One region of the Peribacillus sp. TH14 genome, then DNA from elsewhere that is predicted to be linked to it. Evidence: riboswitches for the same ligand, from Rfam matches in the RefSeq annotation. Region 1 holds a riboswitch; each other region holds the start of a gene.
What was found. A riboswitch is a leader RNA that binds a small molecule or an ion and turns the genes downstream of it on or off. The one in region 1 is predicted to bind S-adenosylmethionine.
Positions count from the first base shown of each region.

Region 2: another riboswitch for S-adenosylmethionine. It lies ahead of JFU50_RS08210 (methionine ABC transporter ATP-binding protein); the one in region 1 lies ahead of JFU50_RS15355 (2-hydroxyacid dehydrogenase).
Region 3: another riboswitch for S-adenosylmethionine. It lies ahead of mtnW (2,3-diketo-5-methylthiopentyl-1-phosphate enolase); the one in region 1 lies ahead of JFU50_RS15355 (2-hydroxyacid dehydrogenase).
Region 4: another riboswitch for S-adenosylmethionine. It lies ahead of JFU50_RS25615 (Na+/H+ antiporter NhaC family protein); the one in region 1 lies ahead of JFU50_RS15355 (2-hydroxyacid dehydrogenase).

Region 1 covers NZ_JAEKEK010000001.1:3,162,457-3,164,658, reverse strand. The annotation lists gene JFU50_RS15360 (FGGY-family carbohydrate kinase) at 1-109, opposite strand, end outside; gene JFU50_RS15355 (2-hydroxyacid dehydrogenase) at 128-1,129, opposite strand; SAM riboswitch class I at 1,273-1,363, opposite strand; gene JFU50_RS15350 (molybdopterin oxidoreductase family protein) at 1,522-2,202, shown strand, end outside.
Region 2 covers NZ_JAEKEK010000001.1:1,703,394-1,705,595, reverse strand. The annotation lists gene JFU50_RS08215 (hypothetical protein) at 1-162, shown strand, start outside; SAM riboswitch class I at 398-509, shown strand; gene JFU50_RS08210 (methionine ABC transporter ATP-binding protein) at 913-1,935, shown strand; gene JFU50_RS08205 (methionine ABC transporter permease) at 1,949-2,202, shown strand, end outside.
Region 3 covers NZ_JAEKEK010000001.1:4,343,737-4,345,938, reverse strand. The annotation lists gene JFU50_RS21225 (2-hydroxy-3-keto-5-methylthiopentenyl-1-phosphate phosphatase) at 1-105, opposite strand, end outside; gene mtnW (2,3-diketo-5-methylthiopentyl-1-phosphate enolase) at 112-1,344, opposite strand; SAM riboswitch class I at 1,522-1,674, opposite strand; gene JFU50_RS21215 (pyridoxal phosphate-dependent aminotransferase) at 1,799-2,202, opposite strand, start outside.
Region 4 covers NZ_JAEKEK010000001.1:5,316,942-5,319,143, reverse strand. The annotation lists gene JFU50_RS25620 (SOS response-associated peptidase) at 1-558, shown strand, start outside; SAM riboswitch class I at 887-992, shown strand; gene JFU50_RS25615 (Na+/H+ antiporter NhaC family protein) at 1,222-2,202, shown strand, end outside.

The sequences.
Region 1 (2,202 bases):
GTATATCCTCTCTCTCAATAGAGACGACTTCACCTGTTGTCTCAACGATAGCCACTCTTGCATTTCCAGTACCGATATCAAATACTAAATAACCTTCTTTTATAGCCATTTTTTTCACTCTTCTTTCTTATGACTTAACTTCTAGATTTTTTCTGTTATATAGAGTTGGAATCTGAAGAGTATGTTGTGTTGTCCACTTTGTTAACGCTTGGTTCATTATTGAGACGTGATGATCCTCAACCTCATAACTTGCGCCGGCAAGATGAGGAGTAGCTAATACATTGGGCAATTTAATTAATTCATAGTCACTTTGTTCAGGCGGCTCTTGATAAAACACATCTAATATCGCCCCCCTAATCTTTTGTGCTTTTAATACTTGTACAAGCGCATCTCTTTCAACCACGACAGCCCTTGACATATTTACAAAGATTGCCTCTTCTTTCATCAGTCCCAAAAAGTGTTCATTGATCATCCCGATCGTTTCCTCTGTTCTAGGGAGGTGTATGGATACCACATCACTTGTCGAAAAAACGTCTTCTAAAGAAGCCCGAACATGATTAGGATTATCACTCTCTACATAAGGGTCATAGTATTTTATCGAACATTGAAAACTTTCAAGAACCGCTGCAATTCGCTGGCCCACGGCCCCAAACCCCACCATTCCAATTGTTTTCCCAAAAATTTCATTTCCTTTAAACTTTAAATAGGCTTGGAGATAGTCTTCATTCCATTTTTCCTCCTTCAACCATTGATTGGAAGGAATGGTATGCCTTAAAAATGTAAGGAGATTACCGACAAATAATTCTGCAACAGCCTGAGCATTACGTGCTGGAGTGAAAAAGACGGGAAGTCCCCTTTTTGTTGCACCTTCCACATCAACATTAGAAGGCATGCCACGACACACACCCACAAATCTCAATTCAGGTACTTCAGCGAATACTTTTTCTGTTACTTGATCTAACTCAGTAATTAACCCCTCCGCCTTAGACTCTTTTAATAAAGAGATCAACTCTACTTCGTTATAGGCCCTTCCATTTTCCTTCCAAGGTTGATAGGTAGCCTTTCCAAATAACTCATTTAATTCCTTGATGCCCGCTTCGTTATATGGTGCTGTTACTAGAATGTTCATTTTTACATCTCTCTCCTTTTGTGTAACGACTTTACATGTCAGTAACTCACTTCTTAAAAATAAAAAAATCTCTTCCCGCTAAGACGGAAAGAGATAATTACTTCATAATATCGTTCTCACAACAATAAAATAAAAGGCCACTCTTTCTATCTTTCAAGCTTCGCTTGCTGGAATTGGCACAATAATGTTGCCGAGGCTTCAAAGGGCCAGTCCCTCCACCTCTCTTGATAGAAATTTTACAATATTATATTGGTTTAACTATTTTTTCAATTAATAGAATATACCAAATATAATGAATTTCAAAACGGAAGTCAATATTTATTTGAACTTTCTAAATATTCTCTCCGTATGATATAATCTATGAATCATTTTTTTCATGAAAGGATACTGACATGCAATCATATAAAGATATAGAAAATGGTGTAGTCCTTTCAGTCTGTTCTCTTGATTGCCCAGACCAATGTGGTTTACTTGTACACAAAGAGGATGGAAAAATCAAGAAAATTAGTGGTGACCCAAATCATCCAGTGACGAAAGGGAATATTTGCAACAAGGTTCGGAATATGGGTGAACGGATTTATGATAGCAAGAGAATTAAGACACCTTTAAAACGCGTGGGAAAAAAAGGTGAGGGGAATTTCGCCATTATTAGTTGGGAAGAAGCGATCGATACGATCACAAATCATTGGAAAAATCTTATTTCAGAGGAAGGGGCACAAACCATTCTTCCTTACAGTTTCTATGGGAATATGGGGAAACTCGCTGCAGAAGGAATGGATCGCCGTTTTTTTAACCGCCTCGGATCAAGTCAACTTGACCGGACCATCTGTTCAGTTGCTGGCTCAACAGGCTACCGCTACACAATGGGGGGGAGCTACGGTACAGACCCAGAAGAGATGACCGAAACTAAGTTATTCATCTTTTGGGGAATCAATGCTGTAAGTACAAATATGCATCAAGTAACAATCGCACAAAAAGCAAAAAAATCAGGAGCTAAAGTCATTGTTATTGACGTTCATAAAAATCAAACCGGACGAATGGCCGATTGGTTCATTCCCATTCTCCCAGGGACT
Region 2 (2,202 bases), 1.5 Mb from region 1:
CAAAAACTCAAAAATAAACGTAAACCCCAATCAAAAGATTATAAGAGTGGGGGGCGCAGGGAGCTCCCCGCATGGATAAGGCAGACCGTGAGTAGCAACCTGAATAGTGAGTTTGCCAAAGGTTTGCCGTTATTTCATCAAGATACAGAGCTTTCCTTATGAGGAAGGAAGTCCTGATCCTGACTGACTTCGTAATGTTTTCGTTTTTTTGTAATAGAGTCTATGCCTAGGTTACCCGTATACATGGTATGCAGGGCAAAATCTGACCTGTCTTAAGGTATAGTTAAATGAACGATTAAAAATTATACTGTAAAAATATTTTAGATTATTCAAAATAGAGTTGACATTAGTAAAATTTGAATATATAGTGAGGAACATAATTAAATAAATACGTTATTTCTTATCAAGAGATGTGGAGGGACTTGGCCCTATGATACCTCGGCAGCGGGTTTTTACTTTTGTAAAAATACTGTGCTAATTCCAACGGACGAAAGTTTGAAAGATAAGAAGGAGCTTTTCTTAGATAATTAAATTAAGAGTTTACTCTTTTTTATTTCTAAAAGAGGCCTCTTCTGTCTGATGACGGAAGAGGCCTCTTTTGTTTATTCAGAATGTATATGGTTATTTGGAGAATTGGTGCAATTATTAGTAGGTTTCACGCACTAATCGTGAATTATAAGCAATTACTCGTGAGTTTGACAGATTAACTCGTGAGTTTCGCGCAATTACTCGTGAGTTTCGCGCAATTACTCGTGAGTTTCACGCATTTACTCGTGAGTTTCACACATTTACTCGTGAATTGTGAGCAATTACTCGTGAGTTTCGAAAATTTAACCCTATCATTATGAAACTTTGCAAAGCTCTTCTCTGGATAATGAATTCGTACAAATAAACAGCGTGGGGGGAGACAGAATGATTGAATTTCAAAATGTTAAAAAGGTATATAAAACAAAGAAACAGACTGTTGAAGCTTTGAAAGGAATTAATTTGACAGTTGAAAAAGGCGATATTTTTGGTGTTGTCGGTTATAGTGGAGCCGGAAAAAGTACGTTGATTCGGTTAGTCAATCTACTCGAACACCCTTCAGATGGACAGGTTATTGTTGGGGGGAAGGATTTAACCAAATTGAACCCGAAGGAATTACGGGCAGAAAAGAAAAAAATTGGCATGATTTTTCAACATTTTAACTTACTTAACTCAAAGACAGTTTTTGATAATATTGCCATGCCGCTAGTTTTATCGGGAACCCCTAGTAAAGAAATCAAAGAGCGGGTAGGCGAGTTGTTAGAGTTCGTTGGCTTATCAAGTAAAGCAAGGAGTTATCCGGAACAATTGTCTGGCGGTCAAAAGCAACGAATAGGGATTGCTAGAGCGTTGGCTACCAACCCATCGATTCTTTTGTGTGATGAAGCGACGTCAGCATTGGATCCACAAACAACTAGTGCTGTACTGCGACTCTTAAAAAAAATTAATAAAGAATACAATATTACCATTTTGCTAATCACTCATGAAATGTCTGTAATTAGGGAAATTTGCAATAAGGTTGCGGTCATGGAAGGCGGACGCGTGGTTGAACAAGGTTCGGTTTTCGAAGTTTTTGCGAAGCCCCAAACAGGTATCGCAAAAAACTTTGTACGAACTGTTATTCACGACGAGATCCCACAAAGTTTCCTGAAAAATACCGGATCATATATTCCGATTATTTGGAAAATTAACTTTATTGGTACTACATCAGGCAATCCTTTACTTTCAACCATCTCGAAAAAATATGATGTTCATTTAAGTGTTTTATCAGCTAATATTTCTGAAATTCAAGAAACACCTTTTGGAAATTTAATTATTGAAGTGACAGGGAACAAAAAAGAGGTGGACAAGGCTTATCAATATATTAAAGATGAGGGGATTCTCGTCCAGGAGGTGCAGATAAATGGGTAATACGCTTTGGGGAATGGAAATAACGGCAGACCAGCTGTCGACAGCTTTCGGTGACACACTTTATATGGTAGCCATCTCATTGATATTTTCCGGGCTGATTGGACTTCCGCTAGGAATCTTACTTGTCATTACAAGAAAGGGTCACATCCTGGAGAATAAATGGATCTTTAATGTATTGAACCCGGTCATCAATATATTGCGGTCGGTTCCTTTCATCATCTTGCTTGTAGCACTTATTCCGTTTACCAGAATGATTGTCGGCAGTGC
Region 3 (2,202 bases), 1.2 Mb from region 1:
TTTTAGCTCTTCCCATCCCGGAGGTGCAAATTTTTTCATGATAGCGATGATATTATCTGAGTTAGTAATTGTTCCGTCAAAATCACAAAAAATAATCGGTTTCATTATTCCTTACAAGCCTCCCCATAACTCAAGTGCTTTGCTTAGTGCTTCATCTTCATAAGCCGCATCAGATAATGCCTTGCCTGTAAGAACAGCTTCTACAGCAGAACGGAAAGCCTTTGCCCCGCCCTTTGCTCCGTCGGGATGTCCGTGGATTCCACCGCCTGCATTAATTACGCTGTCCTTCCCAAAATCCTTAATTAGATTAGGAACCATTCCCGGATGAATACCTGCTGAAGGAACCGGGAAGGCTTTTTTCCATGACGGCTCATCTTTCGTCAAAGCTTCAGCAATCGCTAATGTTTCCTCTTTCTCAAGTGCCACATTTCCATATGGAGAAGGGAATAGAGATAAATCCGCACCTGATAGTCTTACTAATTTTCCAAGCAATAACGCGTAGCTGACACCATAAAATGACGATGAAGCTACTGCTCCGCTATATGCAGGGTGAGCCATGATCGGTAGATTAATACGATCGTTTTCACGCAAAGCTTGAAGTACATCCAATCCATATGTATGAACGTTAAATAATAAGGCATCGGCACCTGCTTCTGCTGCACGCTCTGCCTTTTCTAATAATTCAAAAGTTTTACCTGATAGATTGACAGCATATAAAGTTCGATGGCCCGTTGTTTCATAGACTTCTTTCAAAATTTGTCTGCCCGTTCTTATTCTATCAATGAATGGGGTCTGCTCCTGATCGAAGAGAATCTCATCATCTTTTACCAGGTCGACTCCTCCTAATGCTTGTTGTTTCAGCTGCTCATTATGGAATAAGAGATCCCGTCCTAATACCCCTTTAAAAATACTCATCACCAGAGGCCGGTCCAATACGTTAATCTTTTCTCTTATACCTGTAATCCCAAATTGAGGTCCTGGAAAAGCCTTGTGTATATCGCCAACAAAATCCAAGTCAATCAGTTTGATTTCCCCATCCAATGACAATTTACCGAATACTGTCGTGAGAATAGCCGGTAAATCATTAGAAAAATTTCCCGACGGGTAGGCAATTTTTATCATCGAACGGTACACCTTACGATTGAAAAAACGGTTTGCTCTTTCTGCTTCAGGTAGAGGGGTGACGGAAACAACACGTCCTTTATGTTTCTCCAACTGCTTCTGGACCAAATGAGGCAGGTCCGTCCATGTTCCTACTGTCAAACCTAAGGCAATACTCTCGGCTTTTTTCTCATGTTCGCCATTGAAATCATGAATTAAATAAGTAGCGATTATCTCGCTCATCTGATCACTCCTATTAAACGTTAGTAAAGTCTTGAAGTCAGTATTCTAATATCTGGCTAATACGGTTTCCATCATTTTCCTATTACCTCGATATATGGAGAATGGAATCTTCGACTGTTAATCCATGTTAAAACAATAAAAGCCCCTTCATAAAGAAGAGGCTTTAAAAAAGCCATCTTCTTATCTCCCAGCTTATAGCTGCAAGAATTAGCACCGTGCCTTGTGGATTCCAAAAAAATCCGGCGAAGAATTCCGCCCCATTTCGCAATGGAATTACGGTCGGTTGCTGGGCTTCATAGGGCTAGTCCCTCCACCTGCTCAAAATAAGAAAACGCTGATATATTTAAACTTCAAGTATCAAAAGATTAAGAATTTATTTTGTATTCTGACAGGTAATCCATACTTTGTCAATAAGTTTTCAACAATTTAACGGTAGCTAACTTGGAATCTTCCACTATTCTCCAAATAAATTCAATGCGCGAATCCGTTCAACTGCTTCTTGAAGCCGTTCTTCAGAAGTAAGTAACCCCACCCTAACATATCCTTCTCCAAATTCACCGAATCCATTTCCAGCAGCAACAGCTACGTGAGCATGCGTTAATAAATAATCAGCAAAACTCTCGGACGTGAAACCTTCAGGAATCTTGAGCCATGCAAAGAAAGATGCTTTAGGAGCTTGGACATCCCAGCCGATGGAACGTAATCCATCAATAAAAACATTTCTGCGCCCTTCATATTTGTTCACTAATTCTTCTACGCAACTTTGTGAATCTAGTAACGCACTTGCCGTCGCTTCTTGAATTGCAGGGAAAAGACTTACATAAAGATGATCTTGCAACAGTTCAAGAGCTTCGATGA
Region 4 (2,202 bases), 2.2 Mb from region 1:
TCTGTCTTATCCGTTATTAATGACGGATCTAGGAATCGACTTGGATATCTTCGTTGGGGACTCATACCTTACTGGGCAAAAGATGAGAAAATGGGCTACAAGATGATTAATGCCCGAGCGGAGACCATTGCTGAGAAAACAAGTTTTAAGAATTCGTATAAGAAGAAACGGTGTTTGATACTTGCCGACTCTTTTTATGAGTGGAAGAAGACACCAGAACGTAAAATACCTATGCGAATAAAACTTAAGAGTAATGCCCCATTTGGAATGGCTGGTCTCTGGGAATCATGGAAATCACCTGAAGGTATCACGATATATTCCTGCTCAGTTATTACCACTACTCCGAATGAGCTAATGACTAGTATTCATGATCGCATGCCAGTTATACTTAAACCTGAAGATGAAAAGACTTGGCTGGATCCTTCAATTAATGATACTGCATATCTACAGCAATACTTAAAATCATTTGATACTGAACAGATGGAAGCTTTTGAGGTATCGAATGATGTGAACTCACCTAAAAATAATTCACCTAAGTTAATACACCAAATTTGCTGAGAGGTCCTAGGACCTCTTTTTGTTTTTCTCTTTTCAATTAAAGGTGAAGTACTTTATCATCATTCATAAGTTCCTCTTTACTCATTTGAAAAAAGCCTCTTTATAAAATACTTTAGGCTACACCTTGCGGAAATACATAAAATACTGTACTCTTATATTTGCTTTTCGATGCGGGTATCGATGTCACTTTCCTAGAGTGAATGGATGAAAAGCTAGGACTGCAAAAAGACAACTTAGCAATCGAACAATGCAGTGCACTTGTTAACCTGCCTGATTCTTTACTCGTAGACATCGGAACATTTGATAATATCATTACGTAATTTGGATCTTCTTATCAAGAGAGACGGAGGGACTGGCCCGAAGATGTCTCGGCAGCAGACTTAATAGGAGTGCTGTGCCAAATCCAGCAGGCGAATACGTCTGAAAGATGAGGAGGGTGTTTTTTATAGATTAAAAGACCTCTTCTTATTGTTTAATAGAAGAGGTCTTTTTTCACGTTCGATGGTTTAGCTTTAGCTTCGTATTGGCTATTATGCTTTTGGAGTCATGCTTACAATAATATGAAAGAAATGTTGGATCTTACTAGAATTTTTTACCGAATTAGTTCAATGAATAAGGGCTATGACATATTTGTCATGGGAAAAATAAAAAGAGGTGTTCATCATGAGTACAAACAATAAAGGGAATCCTTGGGCTTTAGTCCCATTTGTCGTTTTTTTAATTTTATTTATAGGTTCCGGGGTTATTACAAGAGATTTTTATTCATTTCCGGTGATTGTGGCGATTGCGATTGCATCAGCGGCTGCATTGGCAATGAATCGAAAAGAGTCTTTCAATCAAAAAGTTGAAATCTTTTGTAAAGGTGCCGGGGACTCCAATATTATGTTAATGGTTATCATTTTCCTTTTGGCCGGTGCTTTTTCAGAAGTGGCGAATGGAATGGGTGCGGTAGAATCAACGGTGAATCTTGCGTTATCGGTTTTTCCGCAAAATCTATTAATGGTAGGTATTTTCATTATCGCTTGTTTTATTTCTCTATCTATGGGGACAAGCATGGGAACAATCGTAGCGCTAGCACCTATAGGTGTAGGAATTAGTGAACAAACCGATATTTCGCTTGCCCTTTCAATGGCCGCCGTTATCGGTGGTGCGATGTTTGGTGACAACCTATCTTTCATTTCAGATACGACAATCGCAGCTGTTCGAACGCAGGGAACGAAAATGAAGGATAAGTTTAAAGTGAATTTTTTCATTGTTTTACCTGCGGCCATCATCACATGTGTCATCCTTGGCTTTTTAACAATGGGTGAACAAGCAGCTATCTCTCAACATTCCTATAATTGGGTGAAGATTCTACCTTATATTTGCGTTTTGATCACTGCATTAGCTGGAGTCAATGTGTTCCTTGTCCTCTCCATCGGTATTGTGTTTGCCGGAATTATCGGGTTAGCGGATGGTAGTTATCAACTGATGGGCGTCATTCAAAAAATGGGGGATGGAATGGCGGGAATGTATGAGATCTCTTTTCTTGCCATTTTAATTGCTGGTATTGTGTCAGTCATCAAACATAACGGCGGCATCGATTATCTTCTCCACGTCGTGACCCGTAATAGCAAATCAAGAAAAGGTGCTGAATTCAGCATT